DNA from 4 places in the Labrenzia sp. PHM005 genome. Region 1 is predicted to be linked to each of the others. Evidence: predicted binding sites of a transcription regulator. Region 1 holds the regulator's gene; each other region holds the start of a gene.
What was found. Region 1 encodes PhoB, which activates phosphate uptake and scavenging genes when phosphate is short. Its sites were predicted from a motif close to TGTCATNNANCTGTCAT; they were not measured.

Region 1 (3,080 bases):
ACGGTACTGTCAAAATCAATGCTGCCAAGAATGCCGTGCGAAACCTCGTCGGTCAGATCCCTGACAGCGTGCGGCTGTCCTTTCGCGCCTATGGACACCAGCACCACCGCAGCAAACACAATTGCACTGACACACAGATGCTGGTTCCTTTCGGCCGCGCGCCAGATGTTCGCGCCGGTGTGGTGAACACATCGGATGGTCTAAAAGCCCAAGGCTATACGCCCATTACCCATGTTCTTGGATTGGCCGCCGACGACCTGAAACCGGAAAACGGCAAGCGGGCCATCGTTCTCGTCTCAGACGGCAAGGAAACCTGCGAAGGCGATCCCTGCCTGCTTGCCAAGAAACTAGCGGAAGCCGATACGGATCTGACCATCCATACAGTTGGCTTTGGTGTCGATCCGCAGGCGCGGCTGCAGTTGCAATGCATCGCGGATGCCGCCCGTGGCACCTACTATGACGCCAACTCTGCCGTGGACCTTGCGAAAACCATGGAAGAGGCGGTAGAGGCTACCGCTGAGCCGGAAATCCAGGATGAAGTGATCACAATCACCCTTCCCGAGGCGCAGGAAGGAACGCTGGAAATCATCGCCCCCTATTTCAACGAAGTGGTTGATGCCGAAACGGGCGAGCAGGTTGCCGTGCTCACAGATAGCACCCCGTCCAAAGTTCTCCCGGCTGGGATCTACAACATCAAATTCGGCAAGACCCAATGGCTGAAAAGCGTTGCTGTTCGAGCCGATGAAACCACAACAATAGAACCGGGCCGGCTCAGGGTCGAAGGCCCCTATTTCAATGATGTCCTGGATCCAGAAACCGGGGAGATTATAGAAAAAGCCACCAAGCATCACGCTGACTTCCCACTTTTGGCAGGCCTATATGATGTGGCCTTCGGCAAAGCCCTTTGGAAGAATGTTGTTGTCAACGAAGGTGAGACGACTGTTCTGAATCCGGGCCGCCTGAAAATCAAAAACCCTTACTTCCATGATGTTCTGGATCCGGCGACCGGTCAGGCTTTGCTGAAGCTGACGAAGTCAAATGACGAACTTCCCCTCCCGCCTGGTACCTATGACGTGCGGTTTGGCAAAAAACTCTGGCGCGGCATCAAATTGACCGAAGGCGAAACCGTGACATTGGATCCGGCCCTGGTTCGTATGGCGGAGCCCTATTTTAACCGGATCCTGGATCAGGATACGGGTGAAGAAGTGGAGAAATTCACCCGGGACCGGACGACGATCCCGTTAGCGCCGGGCACCTACACTGTCATGTTCGGCAAAGCCGCCTGGAAAGACTTCACGGTTGAAGCTGGTGATGATCTGCGGATCAATCCGGGCCGCATCAAAATCGAAGGCAAGAAGTTTTACATCAAGGTTTTCGATGAAGCCGGGACGGAAGTCATAAAGCTGACTGAGGGCACCAACGATATTCCGTTTCCGCCGGGCAAATACAGGCTCGATGTCGGCGGACAAGAAGTACCGGTGACACTGATCGAAGGCAAACGGCTTGTACTGAAACTTCAGTAAGTTTCATTGCCTGCAAAAGACGGAGGCCTGCCGCAAGTTCCGGCAGGCCTCTACAATTATCTTAGGCAGCAGCAAATTGGTCGTTGAAGGAATAACCCGCACCGCGCACGGTGCGGATCGGGTCCTTGGCTTTGCCCTTGTTCAGCGCCTTGCGCAACCGGCCGACATGTACATCGACAGTCCGCTCATCCACATAGACATCGTGGCCCCAAACGCCATCAAGCAGCTGCTCGCGCGAGAACACCCGCCCGGGGGACGTCATCAAAAACTCTAGAAGACGGAATTCGGTCGGCCCGAGGTGAATTTCCTTGGTGCTGCGGCGAACCCGGTGTGTTTCGCGGTCAAGCTCAATATCGCCGGACCGAAGCATCGTAGAAACCACTTCCGGGCTCGCCCGGCGCAAGATCGCCCGGACACGGGCCATCAGCTCGGGAACGGAAAACGGTTTGACGACGTAGTCATCAGCGCCTGTTGAAAGCCCTCGGATGCGCTCGGCTTCTTCCCCACGTGCCGTCAGCATGATGACCGGCAGACGTTCAGTATCTTCACGGGCGCGCAGCCGCCGACACAGCTCGATGCCGGAAAGACCCGGCAGCATCCAATCCAGCAACAGGAGATCGGGCTGGCTTTCGCGCAGGCGGATTTCTGCTTCATCACCGCGGACACAAGTCTCCACGGCATAACCTTCAGCTTCCAGATTGTATCGCAACAGAAGGCTTAGCGGTTCTTCGTCTTCGACGATGAGCACCTTCGGCATGAATTCTCGCTCCAATTCCACCAGCCGGCGCTTTACGCCGGCCTCAACTTCTGCAGTGCAGCCACCTAAAGGCCACCCCGCTTCAACCGTTAAACGGCTCCAGTTTCGTCAATCTTGGTCCGCTCTTCCGGCAAACGCTCACCTGTCACCATGAAGTAGACGTTTTCGGCAATGTTGGTGGCATGATCACCGATGCGCTCAATGTTCTTTGCGCAGAACAGGAGATGGACGCATTCGGTGATGACCCGCGGGTCTTCCATCATGTAGGTGAGCAGTTCGCGAAACAGCGACGTATAGATCGCATCGACTTCGGCATCGGCTTCCTGAACCTGACGCGCCGCCTCAGCGTCGCGCCGGGTGTAGGCATCGAGCACCTTCTTCAGTTGGCTCAGCGCCAATTCCGTCATGTGCTCAACACCGATTGCCAGCTTCTTACTCTGAAGATCGCTATCAATGGCGATTGCACGTTTTGCGACGTTTTTGGCAAGATCGCCAACGCGTTCCAGATCATGGGCAATTCGGCTTGCCGCGGTGATTTCGCGCAAGTCCTGCCCCATCGGCTGACGCCGCACGATCATGGCAATCAGATCTTCTTCAACGTCCTGATGCAGGGAATCCAACCGGGCATCTTCGGAAACCACTTTCCTGGCCAAGTCGGTATCTCCGGAAACCAAAGCTGAGACTGCATCGGCAAACGCTTTTTCTGCAAGCCCGCCCATTTCGGCAATCCGGCCGGCCATGGCGTTCAATTCGTCATCATAGGCCGTGACTATGTGTTCAGACATCCTGTGCCCTTTCGA
Region 2 (3,080 bases), 860 kb from region 1:
CCGGTTGGAAATTGATATTGCATTACCTGCCGGATCCTTGGCATTGGCGAATTGATAGCCGTTGCCCTGATGAATTGGCCCAAAATCGAGCCCGTGTACCGCAAAACCGGACTTTGCAGTTTCAACATCCTCCACTTGGAATACCAGTTTGACCAGCGTCTGTCCGGCTTTCCGGCCCTTGGCCAACGGGTGCAGCAGAAGATCGCATCCCGCATCAGGTGCCTTTAATTCGATGAGGCCACCGGCGGCCGGAAGAGCGGTATAGCCGAAGTGGCGGCAATAGAAATCCGCTACATCTTTCACGCTGCGGACATAGAGTGTCAGGCGATTGAGGAGGTGTGGCGCGTGCAACTCCAAGGTGTGTCTGCGCAAGGCATCAGGGAGTGCAAGCGCCTTTGAAAGTTCGCGGAAAACAAAAACAGAAAGGGTGTTAGTTTCCACTAACACCCCCCTGTTCAGGTCAAGTTTTCCGAACTTATGGAGCTGCCGGAGCCGCACCAAAGGTTCATCTTGATCTCAACGCGACGATGGTAATCGGATGAAAACCTCCGCCTGCAAACCATCAAAACCCCGGAAGGTCCGAAAGCCTGCGCCAACAAAACAGATAACCCGCTGCTCGTCAGAGTGCCGGGGCGCTGTCTGCGGAGCGCTCCGCATCTAGCGCATTCTGGGTGCCTCACAGCCGGTCCGCGAAAGCCGATAAATCGACCCCTTGGGACTGTGCCCAGACAGCGATGGCAACGACCGAAGGTTCTGGTTGGCGGTCCGGAACCGGCTGGTGCCGTGCTGTTGAAAGTGAGTTCAACACAGGTTTTTGCCGCTGTCGAATCGACCCTGTTAACCAATGTGACTTCCGGGGAAAGTTCAAAAGTGTGTCCAAAACACGCGGAAAACGGCGCTTTCTAGGTGACTGTTTTCCCTTAGGGAATTGCAATGCAAGTTAAGATTTCATTTGCCTGCAAAATAATAGGTCAGCGATACTTCTCTATAAAACCATCAATCGGCAGGTTGCGGAAATCGGGAAGCCGCTCTTTGAGCTGGTCGTGGCTCCAGTCCCACCAGGCGATTTCTAAAAGCGCTTCTTCCTGTTTTTCGGTGAACCGGCGCTTGATCGGTTTGGCCGGAACACCGCCAACGATTGTGTAGGGCGGGACATCCTTGGCCACCACAGCCCCGGCAGCGACGATCGCACCCGTGCCGATGGTGACGCCCGCCAGCACCGTCACATTGTGGCCGATCCAGACATCGTGGCCAATGGTGACCCAATCGTCCTTGCGCCACTGGAAGAAGTCCTGGTCGTCGTCACCGAGCCCGTAAGCGGCGGCACGGTAGGTGAAATGATGCTGGGAGGCGCGCCAGGTGGCGTGGTTGCCAGGATTGAGGCGCACCCGCCGCGCAATCGAACAGAACTTGCCGATGGTTGACCAGACCACATCCCCTTCCTGAACGATGTAGGAATAGTCGTCCATCTGGCTTTCGCGCATTTCGGTCAGCCCACCGACTTCCGTCCATTTTCCGAGCTCACAGTTTTGGACAATTGCATCCGGATGAATATTGGGTGCTTCAGTAAGGTCGGGTTTTTGGTGTGGTGCGGACATGGTTTGTTCCATTTATTTATGACAGGCGCAGATGGATAGCCTTGGTCACATCACGAAGCGTGACGCTTTGATGACGTATCCATGAATTCTTGGACTTTTCCTCAGTTTCAGATAGCGCCAGGCGCCCTGACTAGTATTTCAGCGCAGAAACACGCTTCTCGGGCTTTGTTCTTCTGTTGCAACCAAGATTTACCAAGCTTTGCAGAACCCACTGAGGAAGCAGGATAATCAGGCGCGTTCCGAGCGCTCGGCATGTTCCGGAAGGCTTTTGTCATTGAAATGTCACTGTTTCTTCAAGGGACTGACAAGGAGCTGTCATCTCGCTGTAATGGCGTGATGGCTCTTGTCCGGCAGCAATACGAACAAACACGGACAGGGCTGCTGCGTGATTCACTTTCAGAACGTCACCAAGACTTTCGGGTCCCGGACTGCGGTCAATAAGGTCTCTTTCAACATCGACAAACCGCAGATGGTTGGCATCATCGGCCGGTCAGGTGCGGGCAAATCGACCCTTCTCAGAATGATCAACCGGCTGACCCCGGCAACGTCGGGACAGATCCTGTTCAACGACCGGGATATTCTGAGCCTGAAGGGCGGTATGATGCGCCGCTGGCAGCGCGACTGCGCCATGGTGTTTCAGCAGTTCAATTTGGTTCCGCGCCTTGATGTCGTGACCAATGTCATGCTCGGCCGCCTAAATGGCCATGGCACGTTGAAAAGCCTCTTCAACATCTTCGGTCAGGACGATGTCAACAGCGCGCTTTCCGCGCTCGACCGTCTTGGCATTGCCCAGGAAGCGACCAAACGGGCCGAGGAACTCTCCGGTGGCCAGCAGCAACGCGTTGCGATTGCGCGAGCGCTGATGCAGGACCCGCACATGATCCTGGCGGACGAACCAATTGCCTCGCTCGATCCGATGAACGCCAAGATCGTCATGGATGCCCTGCGCGAAATCCACGAACGCGACAACAAGATCGTCATCTGCAACCTCCATACGCTCGACACGGCCCGCAGCTATTGCGACCGCGTGATCGGCATGCGCGATGGCTTCATTGTTTTTGATGGGGCGCCAGAAGCCCTGACCACAGATGTCGCCCGCGAGATTTATGGCGCGGATGAAAGTTTCAACGAGGCGGCAACATCAACCGCCATCGATGCCGGTCAAACCGGCGCAACAGAACCCGCCGGTGTGATGGCTCCGGCGGCAGCTGCGGTTTAACCGCCAGCTTCCAAGTCAATCGTCATCGACAGTGAACTCTTAGGGGAATGTCCCAAATGAAACTGGTTTCCAAAGTTGCTGCGCTTGCTGCAGTCAGCATGATCGCTCTGAACGCAACAGCTGCTGTTGCTGAAGAAATCTCCGAATTCCGTATCGGCATCCTCGGCGGTGAAAACGCGTCCGACCGTCTGCGCGCTTACTCTTGCCTTGAAGAAAAGACCGCTGACCTGCTCGGCGTTCCGGTCAAGCTCTTCGCACCGGCT
Region 3 (3,080 bases), 1.8 Mb from region 1:
CGTTGCTCGATGAACTCGGCCATTTGCTCATCGTTAAAGCCGCGCTTGCCTTTGTAGTAACTGATGTAAGAATCGAGCGAAACGAACTGGCGCTGACCCGGTGTGTGATCCATCAGCGAGATGAGGCGCACGCGGTCGTCACCGTCGAAATATTCAAAGGCCCGGATAACATCCGGTGCAGAAACCTCGCAGCGCAGGTGGATGTAGTGATCCGCCCGCAGGCGATGTTCGTCCTGACCGGTTTCAACTGCATCGGCAAGTGCACGCATGTCGGCGACTTTCAGGGTGTCCGTGGACGGGTCATCGTCATCCATACCAACCCGCAATGCATCAAAAACGGTGGTAATGCCGGCACAGGCAATCTGGGCATCATGAGCCTGAACCGCAGCAACCGGATTCCAGCGCACCTTTGGCCGCGGCGCATAATGTGTTTCCAGGTGATCGGTGTGCAGCTCGATCAGTCCCGGCAGCAGAAAGTCGCCTTCACAGTCGTGGCCCGCGGTCTCGGACGGAGAGCCAATGTCAGCAATCAGACCATCCTGGTCGACGGTCAGCGAGCCGCTGGTCACGTCTTCAGCCAAAACCAGCCGGGCATTTTTGAAGAGTTTCGGATGCGTGCTCATGAGACTTCCTCATTGGGGTTTGCCAGCGCCATTTTAAGCGCTGTGATCGGGCTCTCCGAGCCTGTCAGTTCAAAAATGCGATGGACGTCAAACGGAGCGCCGCGCTCCGGTTCGACATAAAGGCCGAAGTGGCGGCACATGAGGGCCGAATTGGTGACCGCTGAAAAATGGGATTTAGCACCCAACGCCATCGTTTCTGTCTCCGCTTCGTTTTCCAGTTTGTTGGAAAGCGTCATGTGGAAACGGAATTCGTCGAAGATGTAAGGATAGCCCCAGTCTTCGACATAAGCGTCCTGTTTCGGGGTAAGATTGGCCTGGCGCCGCCGGTCCAGATCTTCAGCGTTTAAGGGTGCGCGAAAGGGGTCGAAGTGGCGCACGCATAAAGACGCAAAGGCCTCAAGGTCCGGTTCGGTCTGACCCGGCGTCAGTGCCAGGAATTTGCCCAGCCGATTAACACTGAGACCTTTCAGATCGAACGGAGCGATCATTTGTGCAAAGCTGGTACAGGCCGCGAACAGTGCATCCTCAGTCGCGCTTTCCGCAAGAGAGAAAGGTGCCTTGAGCGTGCCATGAAATCCATACCGCCGCGGGCTTGTCGTCAAGTCGGCAAAGCGCGCCGGATCCAGGCCGTCCACATTGGGTTGTTGGACGGAGGTTCCAGAAAAGGGATCGCGCCCCAACCAGGTGGTGCCCAGTTGCATCAACGGAGTGTCGGCGTCAGCGGCAAAATAGATGGCGTAGCGCATGGTTGAAATCTTGGATCAAGAGGGGCAAAGCCAGAGCGAAGGCCTTACCGGGGAGGGATGACTGTTCTGTGACATTCTGTTCGCACCAGCAAGTCTTTTGGAGGCGCTCATTAGATTAATGCGTCTCCAAATAGCCTTTCCCACTGAGAGAAGTTGCCGAAAAGACCGGGTAAGGGGGAGACACGCTCGTAACTCCCCCTTACCCCGGCGCTCTCCCCGTGGGAGAGGGAGCAGATGTCCTTTGTTGGTTTTCCGCGTTCCAAGATCATCAAGCCGCGGCCTCGGCGCTAAAGCTGGTGACATCGATGATGCGGTCTGCAATTTCTTCACGCACATCCTGGTCGTGCAGGATACCGACCATGGCAACGCCCTTGGCCTTCTTCTCTTCCACCAGGCGGACCACAACAGCACGGTTGGCCGCATCGAGAGAGGCCGTCGGCTCATCCAGAAGCAGGATCGGATAGTGCGCGATGAAACCCCGGGCAATGTTGACCCGCTGCTGTTCGCCGCCGGAAAAGGTAGCCGGTGGCAATTTCCAGAGCCTTTCGGGGACATTCAGCAGGGAGAGAAGGCTGCGCGCCGTATCGAGCCCTTCTGCTTCGCTGGTGCCTTGGGCCACCAATGGTTCGGCGACCACTTCCTCGGCAGAAACGCGCGGGATCGTGCGCAGGAACTGGCTGACATAGCCGATTGTGTTTTCCCGCAGCCGCAAGACCTGGCGCGGCTCCGCATCTGCAACGTTGATGATCTCCTCGCCAACAGTCACCAGGATCTGGCCCTGATCGCAGCGGTAGTTGCCGTAGATCATTTTCAGGATCGAGCTCTTGCCCGCTCCGGAGGGACCGCCAAGGACCACGCATTCGCCGGCCTCGACAGAAAACTCGACGCTTTCGACAACCGGGATCACCGTGCCGCCCTGAAGGTGCATGGTGAAGGACTTGCCGACACTGTTCAGATAAAGACGCACTGGCATGATCAGACCTGCAAAATGGAGGAGACAAGCAACTGGGTGTAAGGCTCGCGCGGATCGTCCAGAACCTGATCGGTCAATCCCGCTTCAATCACCCGGCCGTGGCGCATCACCATGATCCGGTGCGACAGCAGACGGGCAACTGCCAGATCGTGGGTGACGATGACGACCGATAGCCCGAGATCAGCGACTAGACGGCGCAGAAGATCGAGCAACCGGGCCTGGACCGAAACGTCCAGACCGCCGGTCGGTTCGTCCATGAAGACCAGCCGCGGATGGGTTACGAGATTTCGGGCAATCTGCAGCCGTTGCCGCATGCCGCCTGAGAACGAGCGCGGATCATCGTCGATCCGGTCGCTGGCGATCTCTACCCGCCCCAGCCAATCATCTGCCGTCTCGCGGATCTTGCCGTAGTGCCGGTCGCCGACCGCCATCAGCCGCTCGCCGACATTGGCACCAGCCGAGACGTTCATGCGCAGGCCGTCGGCGGCATTCTGATGCACAAATCCCCAGTCGGTGCGCATCAGCAAGCGTCGTTCCGCTTCCGAGAGCTGATAGAGATTGCGCATCGACCCGTCGCGCATGCGGTATTCAATGGCGCCTGCGGTGGGTGCAAGTCGTGTCGACAGGCAGTTCAAAAGCGTGGTCTTGCCAGAACCGCTCTCTCCGACAATGGCCAGCACTTCGCCAGGCCAAAGATCGAAGGAGACGTCGGTGCAACCAATCCGGTCGCCGTAGTAG
Region 4 (3,080 bases), 2.1 Mb from region 1:
ATGCGGTCGTCAGAAGCGGAGAGGTGAGGGCAAAGGCAGAAGTTTCTTCCAGACGGCGAACAAGGTCGGTGCCGGACAGAATGTTGCCCCATTGGTCGGACCCGCCCATCTGCAACCGGCATCCGGTCCGCCGGTAAATCTCCAGATAATCGTAACCCTGCAGCAGCATGTAGTTGAACTCCAGGAACGACAGATTCTGCTCGCGCTCAAGGCGCAGGCGGACGCTATCGCGCTGGATCATCTGGTTGACGGAAAAATGCCGGCCGATTTCGCGCAGGAAGTCGACGTAATTCAGGGACAGAAGCCAGTCGGCATTGTCCATCATCAGGGCATCGTTCGGCCCGTCGCCAAATGTCAGCAGTTTTTCAAAAACCTTGCGAATACCCGCCTTGTTTTCTTCAATCAGGTCCGGTGTCAGGATCTTGCGGCTTTCGTCCTTGCCGGACGGATCGCCAACCCGGGTGGTGCCGCCGCCCATCAGGGCAATCGGCCGGTGGCCGGTCTTCTGGAACCAGTGCAGCATCATGATCGGGACAAGCGACCCGGCGTGCAGGCTCGGCGCGGTGCAGTCAAAGCCGATATAGGCAGTCACCGTTTCCTTGGCGCACAGCTCATCCAAGCCTTGAGGATCCGAGATCTGATGGATGAACCCGCGTTCGGACAAAACCTGCAAAAACTCTGACTTGAACTCGCTCATAAATCTGCCTGTCGATTAAAACTGTCGCGTGGCCTTTGGCCTGTTGCACAAGGCTCTATACCGGCGGAGTGCGGTTGTAAATTGCAAGCTCGGTCTAGAGTGTTCAGTAAGGCAAAAATTCGATTTTTTGGAAAACTGACTTTCGTGATGCGGGTCACGCCGCCGGATAACAAGCGCTGGTAGTTTCTTATTATCGGCCGGTTGAGATCCGGCGTTCAGTTGAGGAGGAGAAGTCATGTTCAAGAAATTCGCAATTGCCGCCGTAACCACCGCGACATTGGCCACCGCTGCCGTATCCCTTGCGCCGAGCCAAGCCCACGCCGGCAACCGCGCGGGAGCTGTTGCAGCCGGCGCGATTATTGGTCTTGCAGCTGGCGCAATCATCGCAAGCCAGGCACAGCCGCGCTATTATGCGCCTGTCCGTTGCCGCAACCAGGCCGTCCGCCGCTGGAATCCATATCAACGCCGCTATGTCGTCGTCGGTTACCGTCAGGTTTGCTACTGATACCTTGGCAAAGTCATTTTGAAACGAAGGCCTCCTCTTGGGGGCCTTTCGTTTATTGGCAAGGAAGCACACTCGTTTCCCTTTTCCGCTCTTTAACGATCATAGTTCCCGAACTGCAGATTTCATCAGAATGACACCAATCCTTCATTCAGCCACCCGTCCGGTTTGCTACGACGCTCGCAACCGAGGAGGCCTGGATGACTGCAATCTCAGTACAGCGACTGTCCAAAACGTTTCGCGGCGGTGTTCAGGCACTTGACGGTGTCAGTCTGACGGTGTCGGAAGGTGAATTCGTCGCGCTGATTGGCGCCTCAGGATCTGGAAAATCCACCTTAATCCGGCACATTTCAGGCCTTGTTGCCGGCGACAAGGACCGGGATTGCTGTACGGTCACCGTCAACGGGAAAACGGTTCAAAAAAGCGGTGCAGTCTCAAAGAACATTGCGGCCACCAGAACCGGAATCGGCGTTGTGTTTCAGCAGTTCAACCTGGTGCCGCGTCTCAGCGTTCTGACCAATGTTTTGGCCGGACTGCTTGGCAAGGTGCCGGTTTGGCGCGGGGTTTTTGGTTTCTTTTCAAATGAAGAAAAGCAGCTGGCCATGCGCGCACTTCAACGCGTCGGGATTGAAGCGAAAGCCCGCCAAAGAGCCTCAACCCTGTCAGGCGGGCAGCAGCAACGCGCGGCAATCGCCCGCACAATTGTCCAAGGTGCCAAGGTGATCCTGGCCGATGAGCCGATCGCCTCCCTAGATCCAGCCTCTGCGAAGCGTGTGATGGGTATATTGTCCCGCCTCAATGAGGAAGACGGCACTACGGTCGTCGTGTCTTTGCATCAGGTTGAATATGCGCGCCGCTATTGCCAGCGGACCATTGCGATGCGGGCCGGCCAGATTGTCTACGATGGGCCGAGCCATGCTCTGACGACCCAGTTTTTGCGTGAAATCTACGGCGAGGCCAGCGAAGAACTTGTGCTGCCGGACGCCGAAGACTTCGGGACCGCGCCAATCCCGGCGACGGCCTGAAACCCTTTAGGGGAGACATCGTGATGAAATTGTTTGCTCGCATTGCTGCGTCCGCGGCGATCATGGTTGGTTTGAGTGGCCCGGCCCTGGCCGAGCGTGAAAAACCGGAAGAACTGTTCTTTGGCATCTTGTCCACCGAGTCCAGCTCCGCCCAACGCGAAAAGTGGGGCCCGTTCCTGGAAGCCATGGAAGCGTCCCTCGGCATGCCGGTGAAGCCGTTTTTCGCAGCCGATTATGCCGGTGTGATTGAAGGCATGCGTTTCGATAAGGTCGATGTTGTCTGGTACGGCAACAAATCCGCAATGGTTGCGGTTGACCGTGCGGGGGCTGAAATCTTTGCTCAGACCACGGAAGCAACCGGCGATCGTGGCTACTGGTCTGTCATGGTGACGCACAAGGACTCTGGCCTCACATACGAAGATGTCATGAAGTGCGGCAAAGACCTCAACTTCGGCATAGGTGACCCGAACTCCACATCAGGGTTCCTGGTTCCGTCGACGTTCATCTTTGCCAAGGAAGGCGTGAATCCGAAGGACTGTTTCAAGACCCTTCGCAACGCCAACCACGAAACCAACTTGATTTCGGTTGCAACCCAACAGGTTGATGCAGCTGTTGCATCTTCCACCGGCATGTATTCCCGCCTGAAAAACGCAAAGCCGGAGCTCTTTGCGGAGCTTAAGGAAATCTGGCGCTCCCCGCTGATTGCATCTGATCCGATGGCCTGGCGTCCGGAACTGGACGACAGCATCAAGTCGAAGATCATGTATTTCTTCATGACTTACGGCCGTCAGGGCACAGATGAGGAAGTGGCTCAGGCACGGGAAAATCTCGCGCTGATCGACATGGGGCCGTTTAT

Region 2: the regulator PhoB is predicted to act here: its motif matches at 1,658-1,674, upstream of FJ695_RS21610 (DapH/DapD/GlmU-related protein).
Region 3: the regulator PhoB is predicted to act here: its motif matches at 1,427-1,443, upstream of FJ695_RS05825 (DUF1045 domain-containing protein).
Region 4: the regulator PhoB is predicted to act here: its motif matches at 1,334-1,350, upstream of phnC (phosphonate ABC transporter ATP-binding protein).

What each region holds. Positions count from the first base shown of each region.
Region 1 is NZ_CP041191.1:5,639,823-5,642,902, forward strand. Features, by position in the region: gene FJ695_RS25485 (VWA domain-containing protein) at 1-1,523, shown strand, start outside; gene phoB (phosphate regulon transcriptional regulator PhoB) at 1,585-2,280, opposite strand; gene phoU (phosphate signaling complex protein PhoU) at 2,370-3,065, opposite strand.
Region 2 is NZ_CP041191.1:4,777,734-4,780,813, reverse strand. Features, by position in the region: gene FJ695_RS21615 (VOC family protein) at 1-441, opposite strand, end outside; gene FJ695_RS21610 (DapH/DapD/GlmU-related protein) at 972-1,598, opposite strand; gene phnC (phosphonate ABC transporter ATP-binding protein) at 1,984-2,817, shown strand; gene phnD (phosphonate ABC transporter substrate-binding protein) at 2,874-3,080, shown strand, end outside.
Region 3 is NZ_CP041191.1:1,299,428-1,302,507, forward strand. Features, by position in the region: gene FJ695_RS05820 (alpha-D-ribose 1-methylphosphonate 5-triphosphate diphosphatase) at 1-623, opposite strand, end outside; gene FJ695_RS05825 (DUF1045 domain-containing protein) at 620-1,369, opposite strand; gene phnL (phosphonate C-P lyase system protein PhnL) at 1,638-2,342, opposite strand; gene phnK (phosphonate C-P lyase system protein PhnK) at 2,345-3,080, opposite strand, start outside.
Region 4 is NZ_CP041191.1:3,503,640-3,506,719, forward strand. Features, by position in the region: gene tyrS (tyrosine--tRNA ligase) at 1-697, opposite strand, end outside; gene FJ695_RS15870 (tyrosyl-tRNA synthetase) at 933-1,202, shown strand; gene phnC (phosphonate ABC transporter ATP-binding protein) at 1,400-2,224, shown strand; gene phnD (phosphonate ABC transporter substrate-binding protein) at 2,248-3,080, shown strand, end outside.